Regions from separate parts of the Psychrobacter sp. 16-MNA-CIBAN-0192 genome, predicted to be linked through region 2. Evidence: predicted binding sites of a transcription regulator. Region 2 holds the regulator's gene; each other region holds the start of a gene.

Region 1 (11,150 bases), on a different contig from region 2:
CCGCTGTAGTTCCCAGCTGCTCGGCAAAGGAGGTTGCCCACACATTATCAGGATTGGTGGTGAACTGTCCTGATTGATTCAATCCCAGACTACCTTGAGTAATCGGGCTAAAATAACCACCATCGGTTAAGCTGTCACCGAAAAACGTGACACTATTATAAAGATTAGCTTGAGCAGCATTGGCATGAGAGTAACTTATTGCCGAGACGGTAATAGCAAGGATACATTTGGTTAAGTTTTTAACAGAAAAATGCGTGATAGGCTGGAATGTAGAGTGCATATTGACTTCCTTGTCCGGAATATGGCAGATTGGTCTATTAAGTGTAACGGCTTTTGCGAAATCTAGCAATTATTCTGCGTATACAAGTCTACATAAGTTGCTTATTGTCAGTTGCTTACTATTAATCATCGTCATAAAAAATGACTTATAAAAAAATCATTTATAAAGCATTATAAAAAAGCACTATAAGAAAGCGCTATAAATTACTAGGATTCTTTTTGCTCATTAGTAGGATGCCCTATGCACACACCCACAGAGCGAAAAACAGCTCAGCACCCACACGCATGGCTTATTCCCTTTGCTTGTTTAATTGCAGGCGGCATCTTAACCGGTCTCTCCACCAATCTTGCAAAATATGCGGGCAGTATTGGACTTACTGCGTTGGCGTTTCTTTTTTGGGCGATAACAGGAGCAGCGATTATATTGCTCGTTATTGCAACCGTGAGGCGTGAGCGTCCACTTTTAACGGCGCGCTATTTAGAATATTACTTCATTGCAGCGCTAGTCAGTGTTGCCGGTGCCAACCTGATTTTCTTCTCTGCGATACCTCATGTTGGTGCCAGTTTTGTCGCCTTGATACTCGCTTTACCGCCGCTACTTACTTATATTGGCGCATTGGCATTAGATATGGAACGTTTTAATAAACAGCGCGCTTTTGGTGTTGCATGCGCGCTGGCTGGGGCATCTGTGCTGGCAATTCATAAATTTTCTGCTGCGGACGCTTCTATATTTTGGGTGTTATTGGCGCTGTGCGGACCGATATTGTTGGCAATCGGCAATTTGTATCGGACATTACGCTGGCCAGACCAAGCGTCTCCTATGGCACTTGCCCCCGGAATGCTGATTGCTGCAGCGTTATTGCTGGCTATGGTTAGCCTGTTTCCCACCTTTTCACTGGCAGTACCGATGGGAAAGATGTTGCCATTTATAGTTATCGTTGTACAAGCTTTTATCTTTGCCGGACAATTTTTACTGTTATTTTTATTACAAAAAACAGGCGGTCCGGTTTTATTAAGCTTGCTTGGTACGATTGGAGCGGTGGTCGGCGTGCCTATTGCTATTTTTTTACAAGGCGAGCGTCCACCGGATGGGTTACTACTTGGCGCGTCTCTTATTGGACTGGGGGTATTTTTTGTCACTTGGGGCGGGATTAAAATAAAAAATCTATAAACTTAAAAATCTATTATTTTCCATAAAACTCATGAGCAAATTAATTAGCTTAGCTTATTATCTCTTTTATCAGACCAATATCGCTTGATAAAAAAGCCAATAATAATAGCCACTGTTAACAATAAGAATAATTTTGAATATGGCGCGAGCATCACTTCAATACGTGCATAATTCTTGCCCAAGTAATAGCCCGCAAGCGTTAACACGGTCGTCCAAATACTGGCACCTACTGTGGTTAATACTAAAAAAGAGCCTATAGGCATGTGATTCATCCCGGCAGGAATAGATATGAGCGAGCGAATACCGGGTACCATACGTCCAAAAAAAACTGCTTTTTTGCCATGCTTATTAAACCAATCATCAGACGCCAAAACATCATCTGATTTAACAAATACATATTTGCCATATTTCTGCGTGAATAGAACTAAGCGCTCTTTATTAAACACACTGCCCAAATAATATAAAGGTAATGCACCCAGTACAGCGCCAAATGTACCGGCTATTATGACCAGTATCAGATTTAGCTGACCTTGCGCGGCAGCAAAACCAGCGGCTGGCATGATTAACTCAGAAGGTATAGGCGGAAAAACGTTTTCAGCAAACATGGCAAATACAATACCGAAATAGCCAAACTTTGCCATAATCATTAAGACCCACGCGCTTATTTGATTCATTTTAGGGTCTCAGTCATAGGTTCTTAGTAATGTATTTCAATTAACGTGTACGGACAAGTATCAAGATAAATGACATTATAATAAATTATTTTCTACTATTAATAACACTTTAAATCATCACATTATTCAGCATTTCTACCTAAAATTCTCATAATGTCCATTTTATCTAGTAATGACAATGCATAATTTTTATGTCATAAAAATTGTTATATGGTTATCAGAGTGCATTAGCCGCGTCATAAGCCGTTTTAATCGCGTGTGAGATGTCAGTAACTTCTGAGCAGTCTCCTACTTTGACGACTGCAATACCTTTATCAAGGAATGCTGCTGTGTCAAATTCAACGGGACGTGCACCGCTGGCAATAACCACGTAGTCGCATGGAATTTCTACCGGCTTATTGTCCTTATCCACGCAATGCAATTTTTCCTTATCAATGCTAATGACTTGATGATTCACATACTGTTCTACGCCGTGTATTCGATAATTCTCAAGCATGGTGGGTAAAATAGTGGTACTTAAGTGATCTGCAATCTTATCTTGCATCTCTACTATTGAAACTTTGCAATCTTGTTCGGCCAGATATTCTGCCGTCTCACAACCAACAATACCACCGCCGATAACCACCACCCGACCCGATACTTTTTGCTCACTAGCAAGTACTTTCCACGCATCACGGACGTTCTCACCATCCACGCCTGCGATAGGCGGTATGAAGCTCGACGCACCAACGGCTACGATGACAGCATCAGGCGCACAAGCCAGCACATTTGAGACAGTAGCGGTTTTCCCAAGATGCAATGTCACGCCCTCACGGTGAACTGCCTGTATCAAGTCCTCTACAGCACGGTATATCTCACTTTTACGCGGGGGAATATTAGCGATATTTAACTGACCGCCAAGCTGATTTTCTTTTTCAAATAAAGTGACACGATGCCCTTTTTTTGCAGCGACGCGCGCAGCCTCTAATCCTGCAGGACCGCCACCAATGACGACAATATTTTTCTGAGTTTCAGCAGGTGTAATGAAGCGCGTTTCTTCAAAACCATTCTCAGCATTGACCACACAAGCGATAAACGAGCGATTGAGAACATTATCAACGCAGCCTTCGTTGCATGAGATACAGCGGACAATGTCTTGGGCTTGACCTGCAGCAGCTTTATTTGTCCAGTCAGGGTCAGCCAACAGCGCACGACCAATACCAATCATATCAGCCTTGCCGTTTTGAAGCATATTCTCGCCCATATTGGGATCAATAATACGCCCTGAAGTGCTGACAGGAATAGAGACAGCCCGTTTAATATTGCCTGTAATATCCGCAAAAAAGCAATAAGGCTGCACCCCCATCGGTGGAATGGTATCTGCCATATTACCGGTGTGATTTGCCTGCCCAACATGCAGCATATCCACGCCAACAGCCTCAAGCCTCTGTGCAAACAGTGGCGCATCCACCTCATCAATACCGCCTTTACCACGCTCAGGAGTGACCACCGATAATTTATAATCGATAATCATGGTTGGTACGGATTTTTTTAATGCCGCCACCAACATCAAGGCAAAACCAGTACGATTTTCAAAAGAACCGCCGAATTTATCTGTGCGTGTATTCATTTGCGTACTACACAGCGCGCCCACTAGCCTATCACCATGTACTTGTATGACATCCACACCTGCTTTTTGAGCACGCACTGCGCAAGCACACATCTTGTCAATAATAGTCATTAAGGCGTCTTCAGACACCTCATTAACGAAAAACTGCATATCATGATGTAGTTGCGCACGCACTTTATCCATCTCACCCGCAGCAAACAACGCATTAAGCGCATCGCAATCATATTCTGGGTGAAAGATTTGCACGCCAAGTTTAGCGCCATAGGCATGTACATTATCAGCGAGCAGGCGAAAACTTGCTATTTGGCTATCATCAAACAGCTTGGGTGTGGGTGCAAAGGTACGGATAGGCGCGACATCACCCAGCACAATATATCCGACGCCACCTTGAGCAAGGCGGGTATAAAAGGCATTACTTTGTGAGCTGATCGTACCATCTTTGGCTTCATACCCTGTCGTCAGCGGCGGAAACATAATGCGATTTTTAAATAGTACACCACCAATCGTGATCGGTTCCAATATCTTCATAATCATTCTCTTATCTATCACTCAGAAATAATCGTAACTGTTAAACAGTCATATTCCGCTATTCTCTCATTCCCTGCTCTAATTGTGGGGTTTAATGTTTTATTAAAATAAGATTTTTGATAGTCATCAAAATGTAATATTCGGCTGTTAGAGTGTGCCTAAGTTAAGGTTCCTTAATTAGAAATAGCACCTAAACCCTATAAAATTACCATTCTATTACTTAGTAAAAAATTTATAACTATTTTAAAATCAATATCTTAAATTCACTATTCGCTATATTTTTTACTGTCTTATTTCATTTATTTAAAATTTTTTTGTTATCGATTCTTACTTAAAATCTACTTAGGAGAGTTACATGCGTTATTCATTACTGGCTGTGGCAACAATGGCGAGCGCCCTTACTTTAGCAGCTTGTGATAGTAAAAAAGAGGCAAATACTGATGCCAACGCTGGTGCAGTAGCAACAGAATCGTCAGCACAAGCTACCGGCAGCCAAGCATCTTCTGCTCCAACGTCAGATTTTAAATCCGCTGAAAACATCGCTCTTAATATCACGGGTGCTGGTGCATCTTTTCCGCAGCCTATTTATGCCAAATGGTCAGCTGATTACAATGCGGCAACGGGTGGTCAGGTCAATTATCAATCTATCGGCTCATCCGGTGGTATAAAGCAAATCGAATCAAAAACGGTCGATTTTGGCGCATCTGATGCACCCCTTACTCCTGAAGAATTAGAAGCGTCAGGTCTGATTCAGTTTCCCTCTGTGATTGGCGGCGTTGTACCGGTGGTTAATATTGACGGCATTAAACCGGGTCAACTGCAGTTAGATGGCGAGACTTTAGCAAATATTTATTTGGGTAAAATCAGTAAATGGAATGACCCAGCTATTAAGGCGATGAATCCCGATTTAACCCTACCTGATGCCGCGATTACTACCGTATTTCGCTCTGACGGCTCTGGTACGACCTTTAACTTTACCGATTATTTAGCCAAAGTATCAACCGCTTGGAAAGACACTGTTGGTGTAGATAAAACAGTGAAATGGCCAACGTCAGCAACGGGCGCTGGTGGTAAAGGTAATGAGGGCGTGTCAAGTTATGTGAACCGTATGAAGAACTCTATCGGCTATGTTGAATACGCTTATGCTAAGCAAAACAATATGGCACATACCGCACTTAAGAATGCAGCGGGTAACTTTGTGCAGCCTTCTGCAAAAACCTTTGCCGCAGCAGGCGATATCGATTGGTCACAACAAGCAGGCTTTTATAAAGTCATTACCAACTCTGAAACTGAGCAAGCATGGCCAATCGCCGCAGCTACCTTTATCTTAGTACACAAACAACCTGAGAATCCACAACAAGTGGCAGGCGTGTTGAACTTCTTTGATTGGGCATATGCGCAAGGTGATGACAGTGCGATTGCGCTTGATTATGTACCATTCTCTGATACCGCAGTGGCGTTATTTAAAGCCAAGTGGAATGACGTGAAAGGCAGTGATGGACAACCTGTCTATAAGCCAGCTCAGTAAGTTCATTACAACCTTAATAACAACATTATTTACAGCGTAACTTGATAAGTTTTATTACAGCAAATTTAATGGTAAAGCGCAGCATTTTAATACGCTTTACCAATTTGAGTTTGCTGTTGCAAGACGATATTAAATCATAAACCCTTATATTACTCCTCTACTCTTTTCGACTGAATCATATTTAATAATGAGACACTTATGATAGATCTAAGGTCGCAACTGGCTAAACAAAAACGTTACGATGCACTGTTCGTCAATGCAACCAAAGCTTTTGCCATTCTGGTGCTGTTGTCATTGGGCGGTATCCTTGCTTCTTTGGTTATTGGTGCGCTACCGAGTATCCAAACATTTGGGCTTGGGTTTTATACCAGCAATAATTGGGATACGGTTGCGAACGAATATGGGGCATTAGCGCCTATTTATGGCACGTTAGTCACATCATTTATTGCTATTTTAATAGCTGTACCGGTCAGCTTTGGTATTGCTATATTTTTAACAGAAATGTGCCCCAACTTTCTTAAAAAACCGCTGGGCATTGCCATCGAATTATTAGCCGGTATTCCTTCTATTATTTATGGGATGTGGGGCTTATTTGTCTTTGCACCTTTTTTTGGCAATCATATTCAGCCGTGGTTTATCGAGCATATAGGTCCACTGCCTATTATCGGTAAGTTATTTACCGGCGCACCGATGGGTCTAGGCATGTTTACCGCGTCTTTGGTGCTTGCCATTATGATTATCCCGTTTATCGCTGCCACCATGCGCGATGTTTTCTCGGTAGTGCCCGACTTACTAAAAGAGTCAGCTTATGGCATGGGCGCGACGACTTGGGAGGTGATGTTTAAGATTATATTACCGTATACCAAAGCGGGCGTGGTTGGCGGTGTCATTTTGGGACTGGGGCGCGCTTTAGGGGAAACCATGGCAGTGACGTTTTTAATTGGTAATGCCTTTAATATTAGCCCCAGTTTGTTTACCTCAGGGGTCACGATTACTTCGGCATTGGCAAATGAGTTTGCAGAGGCATCGAGCGAGCTGCATTTGGCATCGCTATTGCATTTAGGCTTAATTCTATTCGTCATTACCTTTATTGTACTGTCACTTGCCAAGCTGATGCTCATGCGTATGGATCACAAGGCTGGCAATCGCTGACTTTAAAACTGCGAAGTCTGACCCTGCCAACTCACGTGTATTCTTTTATCACGTATTGTTTATCGCACACTATTTTATCTAAGACGATAAGGAAATTCAGGTTATGCCCATTAACCCCACCAGTGCAGCTGTTAATACCGCATTGCCGATTGCCACCAGTTTTAAGGGTCGTTATAACCAAAGTTTATATAACAAACGACGCTGGGTGAATAAGCTTGGCTTAGGCTTTGCGATGTCGGCAATGGTATTTGGCTTGTTTTGGTTATGTTGGATTTTGCTGACGTTATTGGTCGAAGGCTTTCAAGGTTTGGTGCAATTGCCGGTATTTACGGCGGATACGCCACCACCGATGAGCGTGGGTGGATTGCGCAATGCCATTGTTGGTTCAGTGATGTTGGCTTTCTCTGGGTTATTTATCGGTGCGCCTATTGGACTGATGACCGGTATTTACTTAGCCGAATTCTCACACGGTAGCTTGCTAGGTAAAGTGACCCGATTTTTAAATGATATTTTATTATCAGCACCATCGATTGTCATCGGGCTGTTTATTTACGCGTTAATGGTTAAAGGTAAAAGTTTCTCTGGTTGGGCAGGCGCGTTGGCATTGGCTTTAATTGTCATTCCTGTGGTCGTACGGACGACAGAAAATATGCTTAAACTGGTGCCCAACACTTTACGTGAAGCTGCCTATGCACTGGGCACGCCAAAGTGGAAGTTGGTGACCCAAGTTACCTTTAAAGCGGCTAAAGCAGGATTGACTACCGGTATATTATTGGCATTTGCACGCATTACGGGTGAGACAGCGCCCTTGCTATTTACCGCGCTAAACAATCAATACTTTAGTACGGATATGGGTCAGCCACTGGCAAACTTGCCTAATACCATTTATCAATTTGCGATGAGTCCTTACGAGAACTGGCACACCTTAGCGTGGGCTGCAGCACTGCTGATTACCGGTTCAGTGTTGGTCTTAAATATTTTGGCACGCTTTATTGGTAACCGAGGTCATCGTTAATAAAAATACGATGCTTTTCCTCACTACCTAATATTAAGAACCAATTGCTAATGACCCATTTTCATACATTTAATTATGCTAAACGAGATACTTTATGAGCGATGTCAAAAAAAGAAAGTCTAAATCAGCTAACGATTTTAGCGCAAAAGAGCGCAGCCTATTTGCTCAACCCATACCAAGCAAAGCGCAAATGGCACAACCGGACAGCGCCAATTTTACCCAGCAAACCTGGCAAGATATTCCCAAAAATATGCCACCGGCAAAAATGGAAATTCGTGATTTGAATTTTTATTATGGTGACTTCCAAGCGCTTAAAAATATCAATATTGATATTGCGGATAAAAAAGTCACCGCCTTTATCGGTCCGTCCGGCTGTGGCAAGTCTACCTTACTGCGCACCTTGAATCGCATGTATGATTTGTATCCCGGTATGCGCGCTGAAGGCAATATTAATCTTGATGGCAATAATATCTTAGGCAAAGACATCGACGTTAATTTATTACGGGCGCAAGTGGGCATGGTGTTTCAAAAGCCAACCCCTTTCCCGATGTCTATTTATGACAATGTTGCGTTTGGCGTGCGCTTGTATGAAAAGCTGAGCAAGGCAGAACTGGATAATCGCGTCGAATGGGCACTCAAAAAATCGGCATTGTGGCCAGAAGTGAAAGACAAGTTAAAAGCATCGGGCTTATCTTTATCAGGCGGACAGCAACAGCGCTTGTGTATCGCGCGTAGCGTAGCGACTAAACCTGAAGTATTATTGCTAGATGAGCCAACTTCAGCACTTGACCCTATATCGACCGGCGCGATTGAAGACTTAATTGAAGATTTAAAAAAAGACTACACCATCGCCATCGTGACCCATAACATGCAACAAGCCGCGCGGGTGTCTGACTACACTGTTTATATGTATTTGGGCGATATGATTGAGATGGGCGAGACCGATCAAGTCTTTACCAACCCTGCCCAAAAAGCGACTGAAGACTATATTACTGGTCGTTATGGCTAAGCGCATTATGATGAAAATGCTGCTAAAAATATGGCTAAAAACCATCTTTTACATGGTTGTAAAAAATGGCAAAACATACGATTTAATTAAGCGTTTTAGATTAGACATTACTATTCAAATCCGCTGCATGATGCGCCCAATATTTTGATATTATGGAGTACCCTTGATGCAAAATGATAAACATACGTCTAAAAGCTTTGACCAAGACCTTGATGAAGCCATCCGCTTATTTTTATACATGGGTGATAGTGCTGCCAGTCAAGTGACAAAAGCCATTCACGCGCTAACTGATAAAGATGCGGTACTGGCGCAAGAAGTCATTGATATGGATTTTGATATCAATCGTATGGAAATTGAGCTTGACGAACATATTTTATTATTGGTAGCAAAACGGCAACCGACTGCCAGTGATTTGCGCTTGGTTATGGCAATCAGTAAAGGCGTGGTCGATCTAGAGCGTATTGGCGATGAAGCGGTCAAAATGGCACAAATGGCATTAAAAATAATTGCGCAAAGCCATACACCTTACGGCTATGCTGAAGTACAACACTTAGGCAATCATGTGCGACTCATGCTGCACAATGCCCTTGATTGCTTTAGCCAATCCAATGCTGAGCAAGCGTTTGAAGTCATTCGTAATGATGATGTGGTTAATGCTGAATACCAATCTGCACTGCGGGCACTAATGACTTATATTATGGAGGACTCGCGGCACGTCTCCAAAGTGATTAATGTGATGTGGGTGTTGCGGGCGCTGGAGAGGATTGGCGATCATGCCCAAAATATCGCTGAGCTGGTCATTAACTACATGAGTGGGCACGATGTGCGGCATTCGGACTATACTTTGGTTGAAAAAGCCGTACAAGAAGCCAATGATCGCATGGCGTCACACTATCCGCAAGTCACTATGAGCCAAGAAGAAAGCCCGAGTACAGTAGAGGATAAGGTCAAAGAGTAAAGGCAAAAGTATAATTATATTGCCAAGCTTATGTTTACAACCAAGCCTTTAACGCCCTGAGCATTAGGTTCGCTATTATGCACTTCAAGCTGACCTTGATGCGCCATAATTACCGCGTGTACAATCGCTAAACCCAGACCATAGCCACCTGTTTGTCTGTGGCGAGCGGAATCAAGCCGAACAAAGGGCTGAAAGATACGTTCTAAATCTTGTTCAGCCACGCCGCCACCTTCATCGCTGATAGTTATCTGTATGCCTGACTTGGTTTTCGTCAACGGTACTTGTTTAATGGTAGCGGTGACGGTCGAGCCTGCGGGCGTGTGCATAAAGGCATTACGAATCACATTTTCAAGGGCGCTATATAACTGTTCTTGATTGCCAGTAATAATAAACGGAGCGGTAGGCGGACTCCATTGCCACCGCACTTGTTTATGCTGAAACTCAAAGCACACATCTTGTCCAATCTCACTCATTATCTCTGCAATATCAACGGACTCGCCTTCTCTATCATCCATAGTATATTGCTGCATTTGCAGAGATTGAATGCGAATAATTTGTTCAATCAGCTCATTCATACGCGCCGACTCTTTATCAATGCGATCCAAGTATCGGCTGGCATTAGGTGCAAAATCACGGGTCAATTCTGTAGCAACATCAAGTCGTGCCAGCGGTGAGCGCAGTTCGTGCGAGATATCGCTCAGCATCTGCTTCCGTGCCAGCTCACTGGCAGCCAAACGTGTTGATAACTGTGCGACATCTTTTGCTAATAGCCCTATCTCATCGCTACCAAGATGGGATAAGTCAGGATTGGCTTGATAATCACCCTCAAGCATACGGCGAATACTGTGCTGAACCCGCAAAATACGCTTGGACATCGTTCTGCTTAGCCAGTAGCAAACTAAAATACTAAACAGTAAAATAAGAGACAAGCGTAAAGTAAAATGTCCTCGCTGTAGCTCTAACACGTCTTTAAACAGCAGGTGCGGGCGAAGCTGAATAATAGCTGTTTCGCCATTAGGTAAAGTCACAGTCATTTCAGCCAATTCGGGGCGACTGTCTACATCGGCAATGGCTTTATGCGGGGGCATTGGCTGCAAAATATCATCAAGTAGTGAAGGTTTTGCATATGGATTATTACCATCACTATTACTTAGGCTATATATGTCATAAGGGTTTTTACTGGCACGTGCCTTATCGCTAAATCGACTGTAATCTGACTCATTGCTA
Region 2 (11,150 bases):
ATAAGTTTGATAGCGAGACTAATAAACAATTTGATGAAGCGGTAAGTGCCTTAGAGCAAGCCGACGATGTGAAAGGCTTGATTGTTACCTCAAGTAAAGGCGTGTTTATCGCTGGCGCGGACATTACTGAATTTGTTGCTTCTTTTAAGCAGCCTGAAGATGAGATTAAAGAGTGGCTGATTGGTATCAATGACGTCTTTAACCGTTTTGAAGACTTGCCGTTTCCTAAAGTTGCCGCCATTAATGGTGCAGCGCTCGGCGGTGGTTGTGAGATGACCTTGGTGTGTGAATACCGCGTCATGAGCGACAAAGCGATTATTGGGTTGCCAGAAACCCAGCTGGGTATTTTCCCCGGGTTTGGTGGTACGGTACGCACCACACGCGTGATTGGTATTGATAATGCGCTTGAGCTGATTGCCACGGGCACACCTAAAAAAGCCCTCGATGCACTTAAACTAGGCTTGGTTGATGCGACAGTTGCGCCTGAAGAATTGCAAGATGCCGCGATTGATTTGGTCAAAAAATGTATCTCAGGTGAGCTTGATTGGCAAGCCAAGCGTCAAGAAAAACTCAATCCTGTGAAGCTAAATCCACTTGAGCAAACCATGGCATTTAGTAGTGCTAAAGCGATGATTTTCGCTAAAGCCAATCCTAAGCAATATCCTGCGCCAGCCTTAGCAATTGCAGCGATGGAAAAACACGTTAATTTGCCACGTGATAAAGCCATTGAAGTCGAAGCTTCCGGTTTTGCTAAAGCAGCTAAAACCCCACAAGCAGAAAGCTTGGTTGGTCTGTTCTTAAATGACCAATTGGTTAAAAAGTTAGCGAAAACCCATAGTAAATTAGCACATGATATTGATGAAGCGGCAGTACTGGGCGCGGGTATTATGGGTGGTGGTATCGCTTATCAAGCAGCCAGTAAAGGCTTGCCGATTATCATGAAAGATATCAAGTCTGAGCAATTAGACCTTGGTATGGGAGAGGCGAGTAAGCTACTGGGTAAAATGGTTGACCGTGGCAAAATGACTCCAACTCAAATGGGCGAAACCTTAAGCCGTATTCGTCCGACTTTGAACTATGGTGACTTTGGTGAAACTGATATTGTAATCGAAGCGGTGGTTGAAAATCCAAATGTTAAACGTGCGGTACTTGCCGAGGTCGAAGGCTTGGTTAAAGATGATTGTATTTTGGCATCGAATACCTCGACGATTTCGATTACTTATTTAGCCGAAGCGCTGGCACGCCCAGAAAACTTTGTTGGCATGCATTTCTTTAACCCTGTGCACAAAATGCCATTGGTTGAAGTGATTCGCGGTAAAAAATCCTCTGAACAAGCGATTGCGACCACCGTTGCCTTAGCCTCTAAAATGGGCAAAGTGCCGGTTGTAGTTAATGATTGCCCCGGTTTCTTGGTCAATCGCGTCTTGTTCCCATACTTTGGCGCCTTTGATTTACTCCTTAAGCAAGGCGCTGATTTTGTCCATATTGATAAAGTTATGGAAAAATTCGGCTGGCCAATGGGTCCGGCATATCTAATTGACGTCGTCGGTTTAGATACCGGTGTACATGGCGCAGAAGTGATGGCAGAAGGCTATCCTGATCGCATGAAGCCTGATTATAAAGGCGCGATTGAGCATTTATATGACAATAAACGCTTAGGTCAAAAAAATGGTGTAGGCTTCTATAAGTATGAAACGGACAAACGTGGTAAGCCACAAAAAGTAGCTGATGACGCAACTTATGCGCTGTTAAAAGACACCACTGATAATGATGCACAGACCTTCGATGACCAAGCGATTATCGACCGTATGATGCTCGCGTTCTGTAACGAGACCGTACGTTGCCTAGAAGATAACATTGTTAGTACGCCGTCAGAAGCGGATATGGCGATGATTATGGGCGTTGGTTTCCCACCGTTCCGTGGCGGTCCATGTCGCTATATCGACCAAATGGGTCTAGATAACTATTTGGCACTATGTGAAAAATATGCAGACCTTGGTAAAGCTTATGAAGCCCCGCAAAAGATTCGTGATATGGCTGCGGCAGGCGAGACCTTTTACCCAACTGTGTAATGAGCTGTCATTAATAGGATGAAGCGCAGTACGCCTATCTATTAACGGTTGCTGATTATTTAATTACTTAGTTATTTAATGATGCATAAATCCTGATAAATATCGCTGTACTGCCACTGATAATAAAAAATTGAAAGGAATGTAATATGACAATTTTAAGTCCAAAAGATGTGGTCATCGTCGATGGCGTGCGCTCAGCAATGGGCAAATCTAAAAACGGTATGTTCCGTCATGTGCGTGCGGATAGCATGTCGGCTGACTTGGTGCGCGCGCTTGTTGAGCGTAACGACTTTGACCCACGTGATGTTGAAGATATCATCTGGGGTTGTGTCAATCAGACTCTTGAGCAAGGGTTGAATATCGGTCGTAATATCGGTTTATTGGCTGATATTCCAAAGACCACGGGCGGTCAAACAGTCAATCGTCTGTGTGGTTCATCGATGCAGGCGCTACACACGGCAGCCGCGCAAATCATGACCAATCAAGGCGACACCTTTATTATTGGTGGTGTTGAGCACATGGGTCACGTCGGCATGATGCATGGCGTCGACCTCAATCCTGAAGCCTCTAAGCACTATGCCAAAGCCTCAAATATGATGGGCTTAACCGCTGAAATGCTCGGTCGTATGAATAATATCAGCCGCGAAGAGCAAGACGCCTTTGGTCTTGAGTCGCATCGCCGCGCATGGGCTGCGACATTAGAAGGTCGTTTTAAGAATGAAATCATCGGTATCGAAGGTCACGACGAAGCCGGTCGCTTGCAATTGTGTACCGTTGATGAAGTGATTCGTCCGGATGCCACGATGGAACAAATGCAAAAATTGCGTCCAGCATTTGATCCAGTCAACGGCACCGTTACCGCAGCAACTTCATCGGCACTCTCTGATGGCGCGTCAGCAATGCTTATCATGAGCGCGCAAAAAGCCAAAGAATTGGGTCTAAAACCACGCGCCCGTATTCGCAGTATGGCAATAGCCGGTTGTGACGCCGCCATCATGGGTTACGGTCCTGTACCTGCCACCCAAAAAGCCCTGAAACGTGCTGGCATGAGCCTTGATGATATCCAAACCATTGAGCTTAATGAAGCCTTTGCGGCACAAAGCTTAGCAGTTATCAAAACCTTGGGACTAAGTGATAAGCAAGATATAATTAATATCAATGGTGGCGCGATTGCGCTCGGTCATCCGCTTGGTTGTTCTGGCGCACGTATCACCGTCACCTTGCTTAATGCCATGGAACAGATGGATACTGAAATTGGTCTAGCTACCATGTGTATTGGTCTCGGTCAAGGTATCGCCACCATTATTGAGCGCGTGTAAAAATTCAATCACTCGATAATTTAATACTATAGTCATAATATTATTCATAAAAAAATCTCAGTTATCATGGCTGAGGTTTTTTTATGGCTGCTTTATAGGTATTCAATTAAGAGACACGTAATAAGAACAAACCATATAAATAGGGAAGAGACAAGATGGGCGTTGACGCACTGAACAAAATATGACTAAATAAGGTGGCGTAATCTATTAGAATACCAATGATGAAAAAGCGTGTTGCTAACATATAACGTCTAATAAAAGACAGTTTTGGATTGCCAATTTGGCAGCCGTACAAGGAGTGTGCTATGTCTAATGTAATTTCTGATAAAACCTACCGTATTGCCCGCGAGAACACCCAAGCGATGATTATTGACGTCCAAGAACGTCTGACTCCACACATTTATGACCACGAAAGTATCGTCAAGAAAATCATTACTTTGGTAAAAGGTCTACAAGCACTTGATGTGCCGATTATGCTTAATGAGCAATATAAAAAAGGCTTGGGCGATACTCTGCCTGAACTGCGCGAAGTGCTGGAAGGCGATAATGCCAAAAGCTTTGAGAAAGTCACCTTTAGTGCTTGTGATACCGACGAATCATGGCACTATCTTGCGCAGCAGAATCGCGGTACTGTTTTGCTTTTCGGTGTTGAGACTCATGTTTGCGTGCTCCAAACTGCGCTTGATTTACTAGACAATGGCATGCAGCCGGTCATTATTGCCGATGCGGTTGGTTCACGTTTTCCGTATGATAAAAAGCTTGCCCTGCGCCGTATCCGCCGTGCTGGCGGCGTGATTACAACGGTTGAGACCATATTATTCGAGCTATGCCGCAGTAGCGCAGACCCTGCCTTTAAAACTATTAGCAATTTGATTAAATAGCAGTAAAACTATTGATTTTTTGAATATTGATGTCGTAAATGCTAGCATTATAAAACAGCCGCTAATCACTTAATATCAGCGGCTGTATTTTTGGTGTTTTTTTATTCATGATGAGCATTTATTCAGCGTTTGCCACGCCTAATAATTGACCCATTTTTACCGTAATATTGGCAGTCATGCTGTCTTGCCAAGCTGTATTTGCCGATTTTGGTAATACGACAATCGCGGTTGAACCTAAGTAAAAACGTCCAAGCTCAGCGCCTTGTGCAAATTCCATATCATGCTCAGCTTCTTGAATCTCATCAGTGCGGGTAATTTTGCCAGTCGCTGCCGTCTCAATGCCAGCCACAATCATCGCGCCAACCATAACGACGGCTGCCTTGCCATATTCAGTATCAAACATACAGACCAAACGCTCATTGCGGGCAAATAAATCCGGTACATTAGCAGCGGTGGTATTATTTACCGAAAATAAGGTGCCGGGCACATAGCGCGTTTTGGTCAATGTTCCCGCAAACGGCATGTGCACGCGGTGGTAATTGCTTGGTGCCAGATAAACGGTCGCAAAGCTCCCATCTGCAAAATAGCTGCCATCGTCCTTATCGGCGAGCAGTTGCCCGATATCATAATCGCGACCTTTCGCTTGCAATAGCTTATGATGACGCAGCTGTCCAAGTTGTGATATGACGCCATCAGCGGGGCTTACAATGCCATATTCAGTACTGTCAATGACGCGCGCGTCGTCTTTTAGCTCACGGGTAAAAAAGTCATTAAAGCTCTCATAAGCATTTAAGCTTTGACGCTCATATTCATCTAGCTTAACATCATACGCTTTGGCAAAGCCGCGAATAAAAGCACGTTTGACCAGCGGATGACGGCTGGCTGCCAAACGCCCAGCGACTTCACTCAGCTGCTGCTGCGGTACAAATTGCTGAATAGTGGTAAATAAATTCATATCAAGGCTACCAAAATAATTTTTAGAATAAAATAAAGGGTGGCTTAAAATAAGCGGTGAATAGTGACATTTTATCATGGTCGGTGCCTGTCTGTATGACCATAACTTAGAAACATAATTTACTAAGGAGACAATCGATGAAGGCTTTGATTCAACGGGTGAGCGGTGCCAGTGTGACTGTCGATACACACTGCGTTGGCGCGATTGAGCATGGTATATTGGCATATATTGGGCTTGGGCATGAAGATAATTTGCAAACTGCGCAGCGGATGATTGATAAAATCCTTACCTATCGTATTTTTGAAAATAGGGATGATCTTGCTAAAGCGGGCAAGCTTGACCAAAATGTCCAGCAAGTTAACGGTGGATTGTTATTGGTGTCACAATTTACCTTAATGGCAAATACCAATAATGGTCGACGCCCTGACTTTGGTGGGGCAATGCATCCTGATTCCGCGCAGGAGCTATTTGCCGAGCTCATCGCTTACGCAAAAACACAGCACCCCAATGTGGCAAGCGGTGAGTTTGGCGCAGATATGGATGTTGAGAGTATCAATAATGGACCACTGAATTTTTTATTGGAAGTAAGTTAACATCAAATTGTCATCAAGCCGTCATATAGAAGTCGTTTAATAAGAGGATAGTGGCGCGTTGCTATGAATTTTTTGGCTGCTAATATTGGTTATAATCGTGATGTCTATCATTATAATTTTATTATTAATAATTTTTTAGAGTGATAGCTTTTTAAATTAATCATTTGAGTTTTAATAGTTTTTTAGGTCAATAACTTTTAATTTAATAATTTTTGATGTTAACAACAAGGCTGTCCTATGAATAATGAGCTGATTTTAATCGTTGAAGATGAACCGGCGATTAGTGAGATGATTGTCATGACGTTAGAGATGGCAGGGTTTGAGTGTTTGCAAGCAGCGGATATTCCAGAGGCACATCAGCAAGTGGTTGACCATAGACCAGCATTGATTTTATTAGACTGGATGCTACCGGGTGATAAAAGCGGCATTGATTTTTGCCGGATGCTTAAAAAGGATGAGCTACTGTCCGAAATCCCCGTTATTATGTTGACCGCAAAAAGTGAAGAAGATAATAAAGTATTTGGGCTTGATGCTGGCGTTGATGATTATATTACCAAGCCATTCTCCACACGTGAGCTGGTGTCTAGAATCAAAGCCGTGCTGCGCCGTAGTAGTTTATTAAGCGCTGACAAACCGATTGAGATTGGTAAATTAAGCTTGGATGCCAAGAGCCAGCGTTTGACGGCGGATAATAAACCTATCGATATCGGACCTACAGAATATCGTCTGTTGGCATTTTTTATGAGTCATCCGGAGCGCGTTTATACGCGCGCGCAGATATTAGATCAGGTGTGGGGCAGTCATGTGTATATTGAAGATCGTACCATTGATGTGCACATTCGCCGTTTGCGTAAGCTGCTGCACCCTTACGACTGTGACACCTTGATACAAACGGTACGCGGTACTGGCTATCGTTTTTCTAACGTTATGGCAGCAGAGTAAGACAGCCCGCGATTTTATCGCCACGTACAATACAAAAAATGTCACATCAGCAACAGTAATCGGCTGATGCCTACTGCTGCCCAATAACATATGGTATATGACTATGATGACGCCTGAACCTACTAATCTCCATACGGTACCCCGATATGCTCTGTTATGGGCAGATGTCCGCTGGCTGCTACTATGGGTAATTGCAGGTGTGCTATTGGGTTTAGCGACGGCGCACTTATTAGAAAGTATCATTGGCGCATTATTACTCTATAGCTGGTGGCGTATGTATACTTTGCATCGCTTTAATACGTGGTTAAATCAGCCTCAAGATACCCTGCCACCTGATAAATTAGGTGGTCTAAGCATCGTGGCGCATCAGTTATATCAAAACCGCAAGCAGAATCGGTTGACACAACAAAAAGTCATGGGACTGGTCAAAAAAATCAGAAGTTCGCTTACGGCGCTACAAGATGCGGTGATTTTATTAAATGATAATGATGGTTTGGAGTGGTGGAATAAGGCTGCAGAGGACTTGTTGGTACTAGACCCCCGTCATCAAGGCACAAGTATTTTTGATTTTATTACAGCCCCTGAATTTCGGCGCTACTATCAGAACCTGACCACCCCAAACGATGGCGTACATATCGTCTCATGGCGCGATTCCAAGCGTTATCTTAAATGTGAGCTGACCCATTTTGGTAGTGAAAAGCTGCTGATTATCTATGATGTGACACGTTTGCAGAATTTAGAGCAAATGCGCCGCGACTTTGTGGCAAATGTCTCGCACGAGCTGCGTACTCCTTTAACGGTATTAATGGGTTATCTCGAGAATTTTTCTGACCAGCTAGATATGCCAGTTCAGTGGCAACGTGGCATGCAACTGATGACCCAGCAGACCGCGCGTATGAACCGTATCGTCAATGATTTGCTGCTGCTATCCCGTATCGAAATCGAGGAAACGCACGAATTGCGTGATATCGATATGACTAAGATGCTCAAACATATCTACGATGATGCCATGGTTTATAATCAAGAATATGGGCATACGATTCACTTAGAGATAAATACTAGTGACGGTTTATATGGCTCAGAGATGTATCTAAATAGTGCCTTATCGAACCTTGTCATTAATGCCATCAAATACACGCCAAAGGGCGGTAATATTGCTATTAACTGGAGCAAAACAGCAGAAGGTTGCCTATTTGCCGTCACTGATGATGGCATTGGGATTGCTCAGCACCATATCGACCGTTTAACGGAGCGCTTTTATCGGGTTGATAGTGGTCGTAGTCGGGCAACGGGCGGTACAGGGTTAGGACTGGCGATTGTCAAACACGTGTTGTATCAATATGATGTGAACTTACATATTGCGTCAGTAGAAGGCGAAGGCGCAACCTTTAGCGCCTTATTTCCTCTAAAACATGTACGTGCAGCACCGATAACAAACACACTGCCTAAAAATTTAAGTAAAGCTTAAAACATAACATGTCGTTTAGTTGTAATAGAATCAGGGACGATGACTATATTACGCCCAGTTTTAGCTTGATTTTAGCAAGTTATTGGCTATTTCTTGCCAATAACGGATAAGGATTGACCGCGCTGCCATTGATATAGACACCATAATGGACATGCGGCGGCGTACCTTTAGCGTTACCGCTGTCACCCACGTAACCGATGACATCACCAGCATCGACCCAGTCATTAGGGCTGATATCGGCATAAGATTCCAGATGCGCATAATAATGTGCCGCACCTCCTGGACCAATGATAAAAATCACCCGACCACCCAGACGATCGTCGCCAACTTTATTGACCACGCCTTTTGTCGTTGCCTGAATCGGCGTACCGCGCGGCGCAAAAATATCAATGCCCTCATGTGAGCGCCCCTCACTGCGCGCGCCGCCCCACGTATCTACCAAATGCCTATCAGGTAGTGGGCTTGGCAAACTATTCTCTGCTGGTAATGCTTCTTGTAATAACGTGATTTTTTGCCACGTCGCCATCACGATAGACGGTGACTTATTAAGCAGAGGCATAATAAATAAAGGTATGGCTAATAAACACGCCATAATGATAATGGCTTTGAGCAACTGACTGAGCAAGCTTTCTGTTCGTGGTGTAGGCGGTAGCATAATGAACCTTTTAATAAATAATCAAATATATCTAATCGCCATACATACCAGCGTTATTATTGGCAATCAATGAATAAAAAATGTAGTAATTGCGTAGAAATAAATTGCTAGTCACATGAGAACATAAGGCTTGTGGTAAGATAAATGTCGAGGATAATCATGACGTAACGATGTAAAAATGAGTATAAGCAGTACTAACAATAATGGTTAATGCTTAGAAAATATTAGTTTATGCAGGGTTTTTTATATGTAAAAGCAGGGTATAAGTAAAAAAAGAGAACTGTTTACGCTCTATCATTAGTTAGAATATTGGTTATCGCACAACCATTATAAAATTATCGAAAATTCATAATAAATTAAGGTCATTATATGCAAATGAAAATCAACAATCACCATTATGACGTTATTACTAGCCAAGATATTAGCCATATTGAAAGAGCTGTGGATAAAGCAAGCCTTACTATGCCATTGGTCGCTGTTTACTGTGGCTCGCGCTTGGGCGGTAGTGAGATTTATGAACAAGCTGCCCGTGACTTGGGATATGCCTTAGCTGAAAATGGTATGGGTTTGGTGTATGGCGGTGCTAGTATTGGATTAATGGGCGCGGTGGCAGATGGCGTGATTAAAGGCGGTGCGCAGGCAGTGGGCGTGATTCCAACCTTTATGCTCAAGCATGAAATTGCCCATCAAGACCTAACGCGCTTGCATCTGACCGATACCATGCATACCCGTAAGACGGTTATGGCAGAGTATGCCGACGCCTTTATTACCTTACCGGGTGGACTTGGCACGCTAGAAGAAATCATGGAAATTGCTACTTGGCGACAGCTATATCAGCATGAAAAGCCAATGATTATCTTAAATATTAATGGCTTTTACGACCGCTTGATTGACCATTTGCAATATACTGCTGAGCAAGGATTTATGAAGCAGCAAGACCTTGATCGTTTGGTGGTTTGCAATACGATTGCAGAGGCGATTGAATTATTACAAGTAATCGTTGAGATTGATGACGCGGTTGATACGGTAAAAATGGCGGGTAATTCTTAATCTTATTACTCTAACTGCATCATGTAACAAAACCGGTATAAAGGCTAATAAAGCGCTTTTATACCGGTTTTTTATTTTTAGCAAATAGTTTGCTGTTGTTAAAAAGAACGATATCTACCATATATAAAATGATAATTAGCTATGGAATGACGCTAGCCTTTAGCTTTGTTAATATCATTTATTGGCGATTGACCAATACGAGGCTGGTTAATAAGGGCGTCGCAAATACTGTTATTAACTTTTGCCATAGCAATAGGAAAGCCGCGTGCTTCCGCTAAATCTTGCGCAACCTGATCAACCGTTGCCCGATTAGTATTAAGTAGATATGCCCACTGATGAGCATAGCGCGCTCGATTGGCAGGCACGTTATCATTAATGATGCCCATATCTATGAGCTCATTCACAATTTCATCTGCCGCAATTAGGGTAGAGGACGCTTTAACATTCTCCGCGCGTGCATAATGCAAATGCGCGTACAAGCTGACATCCGCGACCCGTAAAGTATCGTCTTCACCGGGGATTTGCTGACCGCCATATAACGCATTGCCAACCGTGCGCGCACTATGAAAAGTAGGCACAAACTCAGCCACATAATCAATCGACTGTTGGCTACGCGCTTGTAATGGCGCTTTGTCCCAACCGTCCTCAATATAATGCACGTATTGGGCTGGCAGCTCAGGTTGTGCACTGTCTTTAGTTGAGGCAACCAGTCCATCATTAAATAAGGTGATAAATTTACTCATGCCATGAATCTGAAAATAGCCATCAGGATATGGCGTTAGCTGCGCCATACCTTCAGGCGTACCGCGCTCACCATAAATGATAATCTCCGGTAACTGCCCACCACTCTCACCCCAATGAGTGATATAAGAAGATTTAAACTCAACCATCCGTGTGACGTCAATACCTACCATATCGTCAATAATACCAGTACGAAAACCGCAGGCATTAATCAGATAATCGACTTCGATAGACTCAGGACTATGGATAGTGGTTTTGGCGTCTTTATCTTGGGATGTATTCCGCTGATACTCAATACGCCATTTACTCACATGATGATCGGCTGTGGTACAGTCCGTACAATCAACGGCTACCACTTGTTTGACTTCCGTATTGGTGAACACATGGGCATGGTCGTATTCCGCTAATGCCAATTGTGCCGAAGCAGCTAAGCGAAAAATATTCCAGCCGTATTCTTGTACCACAATTAGCGGG
Region 3 (11,150 bases), on a different contig from region 2:
ATACTCACATATTGATACCTGAGTACACTAGTGTAGAGGGAAACGATATCCCTATAATCTATGTTAGGTAACGATTAACAGAGTAATTTTTTTAAACTAAGACATTCAAATAGACAAGATGTTCAAATAGAGTAGTGACAATAAAGATTAATAATAACAACAATCGAAATAAGGAACAGATTAATGAGCACTACTAATAGCACTAGCAATAACGATACCTCAGATATTAAGCAAGCGGCTGACAATATTAATGTAAAGAAAATAGAAGAAAACTTGCAGGATAGTGGGCAAGATAAGAAAGTCATTGAAGAGCCAGTAGCATTAACCGAAGAACAAAAGACGCCGTTTATTGATGAAGAAGTTCGCACTGATAACTCGTGATAACGAGACAGTTCATTAGCAGTAAATAAGGCACTATAAAAAATTATTCATAAGGATATGTCATGACTACCCCAGTAAATAAAACAACACAAACGGTGCAACCAATCATCAATGAAAAGACATTGAATAACGAAGAAGCCGTACCGGTTAAAGATCCAGCAGCGCTTGCCCCTGACAACCCCAAAGATAGCTATGAAGGGCGTAAGAATGACCCAGATATTGATGGACCTCAGCAAAAATCTCAAGAGACTGATGAAATCTATGTCGACCCCCGTAAAGAAGAAAATTTACCGGATGGTGGCAAGAATGTAGGCGAGTTAAATGCGTATGATTTAAGCCAAAAAGGCAATCAAATATAATTAAGAAATGCAATTGATATTTTGAGTTGTAAACTGATTTGAATAACAATATTTAAATATAAATGTCTAAATATTAATGATGCTGTATAAGTTTTTGTTGAAAATATTGCGTCTTTACTTTCATTACTCTTAAGGATGATATTATGCAAACTAAAGATCCTGCTTTAACCAAAACACTTATTGTGGATGGTAAAGATAAAACAGACCATCTACATACTGGTGAACATCATCACGTGACTCCTGAACTTATTCATGACGATCTCCATCACAAGGGTACTGAGACACTTCAAGAGACGGTGATAGGTACGTTATATACTAGTGATCATATCTTTGATGACGTAATTCATGAGCATGACGGACATCTGCATGGACAATACGATAGCGCTGTACCTCACGATGAGTCTATCCATCATGGCGACCACAGAGTCCAACGCGCGCTTGATGAGCATAAAAATACTGCTACTTTCCAAGAAACAGTGGTAGGTTCAGGACATATCCCTGAAGATCATATAGATGAGGGTGATATCTTAGCGCGCTATCCTGATCGTCGTGATCAAGAAGGCAACGCTTTTGATGACGGTATTAATGAACATAGTGTCCGTAGTGAGGTACCGAAAAGTGAAAGCATCAATGATATGAACCGCTATGCCACCATTGATAATGCGCAAACTCGGGTGCTCAATCCTGATGAAAAGTAATTATTCTTTTAGTAAAGTAGCGGTTATATAGAATAGTCGTTATATTAAGAGTTATTCTTAAGCTTATTTCAGATATAAAGCTCATATCTACAAGGTATGCTTGATAGCTCTATAAAAATAGCTTTATAAAAAAAGCACGCTACCCCTGATATATAATTTATCAGCGCTAGCGTGCTTTTTTGCGATGCCTGTTAATGTCGCTTTAAATACTGCGTCTAAACAGGTTCGCCACTATGAAATCTCAATTCAGTATCCGGACTTGAGATTAATTCAGCTTCAACGGCTTTAAAAAATGCCACCCGCTCATCAATATTTTCCGCAGATAAGGATTGAGCTAACGCCAGATAGTCTTCAAAATGACGGCTTTCAGACTTCAATAAATAGCGATAGTATTTTGCAAGACGCGCATCATCAATCATTTCTGCCAAAGCAGAAAAACGCTCACAGGAGCGCGCTTCAATAAATGCACCGATAATTAACACATCTATCATCGCAGCAGGCTCATGGGTGCGCTTGTGCTTTAGCATGCCTTTAGCATAACGTCCTGCGCTCAGATATACCCACGCTTGACCACGCTCCTTCATGATGCCAAGCACTTGCTCATAATGCAGCATCTCTTCGCGAACCAGCTGTGCCAGCTTAGCTTGCAGCTCATAAGAAAACTCATAGCGAAACATCATATTCATCGCTGTTCCTGCCGCCTTTTTTTCGCAATTGGCATGATCTTGAAGAATCATTGGCACGTTATTAAGGGCAGCAGTAATCCAGCCTTGAGACGTTCTACTGCCCAAAAAATTATAAATAGGCGTGAGGTCGACTTTTATAGGCGTACGCAGCTGACTGATATCTACGCTATCTTCTGGTTGCAACTCGATTTCTAAAGCTATTTCTGAAACTGGTTCTGAACCAATGGACGGACAGGTAGTCATAATCTTATAAGCCTATATTAAAAATTATCAGGTGAGGTGTGAAGTCAATCTATTCAATCGTCATTTCTATAATTGTTATTTTTTATTTTGGTAAACAGTGGTTGCTACAAGGGTAATTCTAAATAAAATGATAAAAACATAATAAGGGATAATATTTAATTATAAATAACCCCAGTAATGATTACTTACAGTTTAGTTTTACTCGGTAGTCACCTTGTAAGATAACCAACATTATACTGCTAAAGCTATACTCTTCCTAAAGTATCATTATTATAAAACCCCATTATTTATCTTGTGAATGCCTTTTCCTTGTTTATTTCATTATTTGATAGTAGGATATATTTTATTTATGATACGTTTTGTCTTACTATTGATTATCACCTAATTATTTCTTGATGGTTACTAAGTATTATTAGGTATTAAAAATAGCTCAGCTTATCAAGCATCGTTACACCACTCGTATTACCCTTCACGAACCGATAAGGACACCACTATGAGCCAGGCTTCTCACACCAATCGTATCCAAAAAGGCATTCTCGCTATCGACCCTCTGATGTATGACTTTATTGAAAATGAAGTGCTGCCAACGGTCGGCGTCGATTCAGAGAGTTATTGGACGGGTTTTGAGAAGGTCGTCAAGGAATTGACTCCGCGCAATAAAGCGTTACTGGCAACTCGTGATGAACTACAAGCGAAAATAGATCAATGGCATCTAGATCATCCTGCCAAAAATGGTGAGATTGATTATCCTGTTTATAAGCAGTTTTTAAAAGATATCGGTTATTTGCTGCCAGAAGGTGAGGCATTTTCAGTCAGCACTGGCATCGTCGATAAAGAAATCACCGATATTGCAGGACCGCAACTGGTTGTACCGGTAAAGAATGCTCGTTATGCGCTTAATGCGACTAACGCGCGTTGGGGTAGTTTATACGATGCGCTTTATGGTACAGATGTTATCAGTGAAGATAATGGTCAAGAGACCACGCGCTCTTACAATCCAAAACGTGGTGCCGCTGTCGTAGCCTACGCAAAAAACTTCTTAGATGAACATTTCACCTTAGTTTCAGGTTCATATAGTGATGTCACTGATTTTGATGTGATAGACAGTAAGCTTGTCTTAACTCAAGGCGAGAGCACGACCACGCTACAAGACCCTAGCAAATTTGCTGGCTATGTTGGTGATACAAACCGCCCAACCGGTATATTATTAAAAAATAATAACTTATACGTTGAGATTCAAATCGATGCCAATCATCCTATCGGTAAAGATGATCCGGCATTTATTAAAGATGTCTTACTTGAGTCCGCCATTAGCGTGATTCAAGATTGCGAAGATTCTGTCGCGGCTGTTGATGCCGATGGTAAGGTTAAAGTCTATCGCAACTGGCTTGGTCTTATGAATGGCACATTGGCAGAAAGTTTCGAGAAAAATGGCAAAGTGCAAACGCGAACGCAAAATCCAGACCGCGCATATATCACTCCAGAGGGTAACAAGCTGGTTTTGCGCGGTCGCGCGCTATTGCAGATTCGCAACGTGGGTCATCTGATGCAAAATCCATCTATTCTCGTTGATTTAGGCGATGGGCAGGAAGAGATTTTTGAAGGCATCATGGACGCGCTAATGACGCCGCTTATGGCATTAAATGATATTAAAGGCAAAACCGAGCGACCAAATTCGCTTACCGGCTCTATGTATATTGTTAAGCCAAAAATGCATAGCCCTGATGAGGTTAAATTCGCGAATGACTTATTTAATGCCTCTGAAGATGTCCTAGGGTTACCTCGTCATACGATTAAAATGGGTATTATGGATGAAGAACGCCGCATGACGGTGAATCTAAAAGAAGCCATTCGCCAAGCTCGCGAGCGCGTTATTTTTATCAATACTGGTTTTTTAGATCGTACCGGTGATGAGATACACACTAGTATGAACGCAGGCGCTTTTGTACGCAAAATTAAGATGAAAGAGCAAGTGTGGATACCTGCTTATGAGCAATGGAACGTGGATATTGGACTAGAGGTAGGTTTGCAAGGTCATGCGCAGATTGGTAAAGGCATGTGGGCGCGTCCTGATGATATGAAAGAGATGATGGAGGTCAAAATTGCCCATCCACAGGCTGGTGCAAATACAGCATGGGTACCATCGCCGACGGGAGCAACGTTGCACAGTATTCATTATCATATGGTCGATGTCGCAGAAGTGCAAAGTCGTATCAAATCTCGCAAACGTGCCAGTATCGACGATATCTTAACCATTCCATTGGCTAAAGACCCAGATTGGACAGCAGAAGAAGTACAAAACGAGATTGAGAATAATGCGCAGGGTATTTTGGGTTATGTTGTCCGCTGGGTAGACCAAGGTATTGGCTGCTCAACCGTACCCGATCTCAATAATGTTGGGCTGATGGAAGACCGGGCAACCTTACGTATCTCAAGTCAACATATTACCAACTGGTTACTGCATGGCATCGTTACTAAAGAGCAAGTTATGAAAACGATGAAGCGTATGGCAAAAGTCGTGGATGAGCAAAATGCCAATGACTCAAACTATACGCCAATGGCACCTGATTTTGAATACTCTATTGCCTTTAAAGCGGCGTGTGATTTGGTTTTTAAAGGTCGCGAGCAGCCAAATGGTTATACTGAGCCGTTACTCCATCATGCCCGCCGCGCACTAAAAGGCAGCTTATAAGATAAAGCACTTATAAGATATAAATGGGTCCTATACCGTATTCATTTTAACCTATCATAAACCAGTAATGACTGTTTTGAAACAGCGGTAAAGCCACTATTCGCTTCGGCGGGTAGGGGTGTTTTTTTGAGCTTTTACTTGCGCATTCTCTAATTTCGCAAGTAGGTTTTGACAAGATAAAAGTGCAATTTTTAGGACGGATATGACGCCACAGCTCTAAAAAAGTGTTGCAAATTATGTCAAAGTTGTTATCCTAGTGGTTGAAGTATGAGTTTGGTAACGGATGTTACACTTTAGAGCGATAAGGACTTAAGTTTACACAATAGTTACATTATTAATGGAAACTATGTAAGTAAAGGTTTTTTCATCTTATGGTAATAGCACTTCGCCACACTTGTTGCTGACTGATTTCGGTAGCCAGTTACACATTATATCTTTGAGGATTTGTGACGATACCATTATGGGTGTTGGCTAATTAAAGTCCGCCCATTACTAACATTGTAAAGTGGAGATATCCCCATGAAAAAATTACTTCTAGCTACAGCAGTTGCTGCTCTATCTGTATCTGCAGCGCAAGCCGCCCCAACATTCTACGGTAAAGCCTTCGTAGCAGCTGACTATGTCAATGCTGAGTTTGATGGTCCTGCTGGCAATATGTATGATGAAGATACACTAGAGATTAACTCTCATTCTTCACGCCTAGGTCTAAAAGGCTCTGAAGCTCTATCTGCTAATACTGATGTTATTTATCGCTTAGAGTATGGTATAAGCGTTGACGGTGATAGTAATGGTTTTAAAAACCGTGATACGTATCTTGGTGTAAACAATAAGCAGTTTGGTGAATTCCGTGTTGGTAAAAACCAATCAAGCTTAGCTCGTATTGATAACGTTGTAGTAAATGAAGGTTATTGGGATAATCTAGGTCAGACTCAAAATGAGAAGGAAGTTGTTTCAGCATTAAACATGGCTGATAGTAACCGTATCTCAAGCTCAGTCATTTGGACTGCTCCTAAATATAACAATTTACCATTAGAAATTTCTGCAATGTACAGCTCTGACGATGCCAATGGTAATGACAACTCAGGTTTTGGTGTAGCAGCTCTGTTTGATCAAGGTACTGGTTTCACTGCAGGTCTAGCTTATGATAAAGATCAAAACATTATCGGCGATATTATCCGTGGTACTGCTACTGTTGATTTAGGTAAGTTTATTTCAGCTCCAGTAAAACTCGGTGCACTATATCAAGTAGCTGATTATGATGGCGGCCAGTCAAAAGAAAAAGGCTTAGTGGTTAGTGCGCAAATGCCTTTAACTAACTTTGCCCGTCCAGCATCTGTATATGCCCAGTATAACAATACATCTAACCTGAATGGTTTTGATAACTCTGATTCAGATCAAATCGTTGTTGGCGGCAAATATTTCTATAAAGACAATATCATTGCTCATGCCTATGCTGGTATGAATAAAGCTGACAATGTTCGAGCTTATGAATTAGGCGCTCCTGGTATGGTAGTAGGCGACGCAGAAGTATTAGTAGTTGGTACTGGTTTAGAATACAAATTCTAATATCTATATAAAAAGATATTAAGATTTGACTAAGAAACTCATCCTTCGGGGTGAGTTTTTTATTTTCTTCAATAATTCATAGCAATAAAATCATTTAAAATTTGGCTTTTTATCAATCTTAATATTAGCCTCCCTGTAGAGATATCAAATTAATTTGTTACAGTATTTTAAAAACGTTATGGAAATTGTTATAATTGTCAATAAGGTATGAGTTTGGTAATCTTGAATGTGCTCATAAAGTGCATTTATAAGGATTCATATTTAATCAACCATTGATCGATAGTATGTCATCTAGACGTCATAGTTATTTGTCATAATAATGCTTATCAAAGCCGATAGCTTGCGTTTCCCAATTCCCTCAAGTATCGGACGCCTTTTCATAATATTTTTGCCTACAATCAAGTGCTAAAGTTAGCTCCTTAATAACATATTAACATTGAGACCTGCCCATGAAAAAATTACTATTAACCTCAGCCATTGCTGCTTTAACCATATCAGCTGCGCATGCTAAGCCAGAGTTTTATGGTAAAGTTTTCGTCACTGCTGATTATATTAATTCTGAAGCTGATGTGAATAACCGTCTTGCTGCCAATGAGCGTGTGGAGGCACTCGATAAATACGATGAAAATACAGTGGAGATTAACTCTCATTCTTCACGCTTGGGGCTTAAAGGTTCAGAGGCAATGACTGCCAATACCGATATTATCTATAAATTAGAATATGGTTTAAGTGTTGATGGCGATAAGAGTGACTTTAAAAGTCGTGATACTTATTTAGGTATAGCAAATAAGAAATTAGGCGAGTTCCGTGTGGGTCGTAACTCATCAGTACTTGGTAATGTGAATAACGTCACATTGACGGAAGGCTATTGGGATAATCTTGGCGATAGTAAGCTAAAAAGTGAAAACGAGCTACGTGCGCTGAATATGCTGGACGATTCTCGTCAAAATAACTCAGTGGTTTGGATTGCGCCTAAATACAATGAGCTACCGTTAGAGCTTGCGCTACAGTATGCGGCAAACGAGAGCTTTGATGACAGTAATAATGGCTTTGGTGCGTCACTCATGTTTGATAAAGGCACTGGCTTTACTGCTGGTCTTGCCTATAGTAAAGATATGGACACCAATGGCGATATTACCATGCTGGATTTGACGGATCCAAAAAAGAAAAATAAGATGAATTATGGCGGTGATGTTATTCGCGCTACCGCTAGTGCTGATTTGAGCAAGTACATCGCGGCACCGGTCACGATGGGTGTGATGTATCAACAAGCAGACTATGACTTTGCAGGCTCTGAAAAAGAGAAAGGTTTGGTCGTCAGTGGCGAGATGGGACTAACCAGTTTTGCTAAGCCTGCTTCTGTCTACCTTCAGTACAATAAAACGGACAATCTAAACGGCTTTAGCGATTCTAACTCGGATCAAATCGCGCTTGGCGGTAAATACAAGTTTAAGAAAAATATCATTGGTCATGCCTATGTCGGTCAAAACTCAGCTGATTATGCCGCTGTTGGCAAAGTAAATAAAATTAACGGCGAAGGTAAAGAGAAACTTGAACGTTACGACATCATTCGCTCTGATATTAATGTGTTTGCAGTCGGTGGTGGTTTAGAATATAAGTTCTAATGTATTACTAAAAAATTAATGATTAATTTTGATGAATGATTTTGATGAATGATTTTGTCCATTAATTTCAATTATCATTTTTAACGATTATTATAGAAATGATACGAAAAAACTCATCCTTCAGGGTGAGTTTTTTGCGATTACCTTTTAAATGTTTGGTAAGACAGCTTACGTAAATACTAAAACCTAAGAGTTTGAAAGAGTTTGTGCTTTTGCCCTATATTTTGTGGCGTATTTTTAGTAAAATCCTTCTTTACCAATTACCGATAGAGTGCTATGACCAAGTTTATATTTGTGACCGGTGGGGTAGTGTCCTCACTAGGAAAAGGTATTACTGCCGCTTCTCTTGCTGCAATCCTTGAAGCCCGTGGTGTGAGCGTGACCATGACCAAAATGGATCCGTATATCAACGTCGATCCGGGTACGATGAGTCCATTTCAGCACGGTGAAGTATTCGTCACTGAGGATGGCGCGGAGACGGATTTAGATTTGGGCTATTACGAGCGCTTTTTGCGCCACTCAAAAATGAGTAAGAGTAATAACTTTACCAGTGGTCGCATTTATCAAAACGTGCTGAATAAAGAGCGCCGCGGTGAATATTTGGGCGGTACGGTGCAGGTTATTCCGCATATTACTGATGAGATTAAAAGCAAAATCATTGCCAGTGGCGTGGGTTATGATGTTGCAATTATTGAAATTGGCGGTACGGTCGGTGACATCGAGTCATTACCGTTCATGGAAGCGGTACGCCAAATGCAAGTAGAGCTAGGTCGCAACAAAGCGATGCTCATGCATTTAACCCTCGTTCCTTATATTGCCAGTGCCGGTGAAACCAAAACCAAGCCGACACAACATTCAGTAAAAGAGCTGCGTTCTATTGGTCTACAGCCAGATATTTTGATTTGTCGCTCAGAGCATGAAATCTCTCCAGATAATCGCCGCAAAATCTCGTTATTTACCAACGTTGAAGAGCGTGCGGTCATCATGTGTGAAGATGCGAAAAGTATTTATCAGATTCCACGCACACTGTATGAGCAAGATTTGGATGATTTGATCTGTGAGCGTTTCGGACTTGATGTACCTGAAGCAGATTTAAGTGATTGGGATAAAGTGGTTGAAGCCCAGCTGAATCCAGAATCTACGGTAACTGTAGCGATGGTTGGTAAATACGTTGAGTTGCCTGATGCTTACAAGTCTATCAATGAAGCTTTGCTCCATGCGGGTATTACTCACAAAGCGGCGGTCAAGATTGATTATATCGATGCCGAGCGTTTAGAAGATGATGATAGCTTGCTTGCACGCTTGAATGATGCCGATGCTATCTTAGTTCCCGGTGGTTTCGGTGAGCGCGGCACGATGGGTAAAATGAAAGCCATAACTTATGCCCGTGAGAATAAAGTTCCGTATTTAGGTATCTGTCTGGGTATGCAACTGGCGGTGATTGAATACGCGCGTAATGTGCTCAATATCGATGCCAATTCATCTGAATTTGACCGTAAAACCGCTGAGCCGATTATTGGTTTGATTACAGAATGGTTAGATGAGCGCGGTGAGTTGCAAATCCGTAGTGACGATTCTGATCTAGGCGGCACCATGCGTTTGGGCGCACAGCAAGCCGAATTGGTTGCCGGAAGTAAACTTGCGCAGATTTATGGCGCAACCAACATTACTGAGCGTCATCGCCATCGTTATGAGATGAACAATCGCTATATTGAGCCATTAGAACAAGCAGGCATGACCATCTCAGGTTATTCAGCCAAGCAGCATTTAGTGGAAGCGGTCGAGTTGGCTGACCATCCTTGGTTTGTTGCGGTTCAGTTCCATCCGGAATTCACCAGCTCGCCACGTGGCGGTCATCCCTTATTTAATAGCTTTGTTAAAGCGGCAAAAAATTATAGCGCCAGCAGGTAATATTGAGCTATTGACTGCTTAAAGCTAAACGCTACGTTGCGATAAAAAGACCAGTCTTCGGATTGGTCTTTTTTTATCGTTCATATCTTAAATTATTTAAAAAATGGAATCTCGATTATCGCTTAGTTACGTGGAGGCACTTTTTTTTAGGCTGCTATCAGTTACAATATACGGAAGACAATTGATAATAAGAAAGAGGGCAATACTTTATGGATAATTTAATCACCGTGCAGTCACATATTCAGCTGCAAACACCTATTAATGAGCGTGCTATCAATATTGGTAATGACCAACCTTTTGTATTGTTTGGCGGTATGAATGTCTTAGAATCAAAAGAACTGGCATTTGAGATTGCTGAGCAATATATTGATATCTGCCAACGTTTAGGTATCGGCTATGTATTTAAAGCCAGCTTTGATAAAGCGAATCGTTCAAGTTTGACCTCGTTTCGCGGTCCTGGTTTAGAAAAAGGCATCGATTGGCTGGGACAAATTAAAGAAAAATATAATGTCCCAATTATTACCGACGTTCATGAACCGTATCAAGCGGCACCCGTTGCTGAAGTTGCCGATATTATTCAATTGCCAGCATTTTTATCGAGACAGACAGATTTGGTAGAAGCAATGGCAAAGACGGGCGCGATTATTAATATTAAAAAAGCCCAGTTCTTAGCGCCACATGAGATGCGCCATATCATGAATAAATGCCTTGAAGCGGGTAATGACAAGCTGATTTTATGCGAGCGTGGTAGCGCCTTTGGTTATAATAATCTGGTCGTTGATATGCTAGGTTTTGATACCATGAAGCAGATGAATGTGCCAGTATTTTTTGACGTGACGCACAGTTTGCAACAACCGGGTGCGCGTAGTGACAGTGCTGGCGGTCGTCGCGAGCAGATTACTACCCTTGCACGTGCAGGCATGGCAACAGGGTTAGCAGGATTATTTTTAGAAGCACATCCAAGTCCTGAAACAGCAAAATGTGATGGA

Evidence for each region. Region 2 encodes PhoB, which activates phosphate uptake and scavenging genes when phosphate is short. Its sites were predicted from a motif close to TGTCATNAANCTGTCATAA; they were not measured.
Region 1: the regulator PhoB is predicted to act here: its motif matches at 4,383-4,401, upstream of pstS (phosphate ABC transporter substrate-binding protein PstS).
Region 3: the regulator PhoB is predicted to act here: its motif matches at 6,911-6,929, upstream of AAEY78_RS07265 (porin).

What each region holds. Positions count from the first base shown of each region.
Region 1 covers NZ_JBEOOX010000003.1:6,500-17,649, forward strand. The annotation lists gene AAEY78_RS03440 (autotransporter domain-containing protein) at 1-280, opposite strand, end outside; gene AAEY78_RS03445 (DMT family transporter) at 521-1,450, shown strand; gene AAEY78_RS03450 (DedA family protein) at 1,495-2,124, opposite strand; gene bilR (bilirubin reductase, long form) at 2,342-4,261, opposite strand; gene pstS (phosphate ABC transporter substrate-binding protein PstS) at 4,617-5,789, shown strand; gene pstC (phosphate ABC transporter permease subunit PstC) at 5,988-6,941, shown strand; gene pstA (phosphate ABC transporter permease PstA) at 7,045-7,956, shown strand; gene pstB (phosphate ABC transporter ATP-binding protein PstB) at 8,051-8,965, shown strand; gene phoU (phosphate signaling complex protein PhoU) at 9,132-9,923, shown strand; gene AAEY78_RS03485 (sensor histidine kinase) at 9,938-11,150, opposite strand, start outside.
Region 2 covers NZ_JBEOOX010000013.1:34,804-45,953, forward strand. The annotation lists gene fadB (fatty acid oxidation complex subunit alpha FadB) at 1-2,072, shown strand, start outside; gene fadA (acetyl-CoA C-acyltransferase FadA) at 2,219-3,391, shown strand; gene AAEY78_RS10330 (isochorismatase family protein) at 3,697-4,272, shown strand; gene asd (archaetidylserine decarboxylase) at 4,391-5,227, opposite strand; gene dtd (D-aminoacyl-tRNA deacylase) at 5,365-5,820, shown strand; gene phoB (phosphate regulon transcriptional regulator PhoB) at 6,058-6,762, shown strand; gene phoR (phosphate regulon sensor histidine kinase PhoR) at 6,866-8,230, shown strand; gene AAEY78_RS10355 (M23 family metallopeptidase) at 8,310-8,885, opposite strand; gene AAEY78_RS10360 (LOG family protein) at 9,255-9,935, shown strand; gene AAEY78_RS10365 (FAD-dependent oxidoreductase) at 10,088-11,150, opposite strand, start outside.
Region 3 covers NZ_JBEOOX010000006.1:80,962-92,111, forward strand. The annotation lists gene AAEY78_RS07235 (hypothetical protein) at 184-381, shown strand; gene AAEY78_RS07240 (hypothetical protein) at 444-740, shown strand; gene AAEY78_RS07245 (hypothetical protein) at 884-1,438, shown strand; gene AAEY78_RS07250 (MiaE family protein) at 1,654-2,367, opposite strand; gene AAEY78_RS07255 (malate synthase G) at 2,861-5,059, shown strand; gene AAEY78_RS07260 (porin) at 5,579-6,625, shown strand; gene AAEY78_RS07265 (porin) at 7,075-8,250, shown strand; gene pyrG (CTP synthase) at 8,527-10,161, shown strand; gene kdsA (3-deoxy-8-phosphooctulonate synthase) at 10,371-11,150, shown strand, end outside.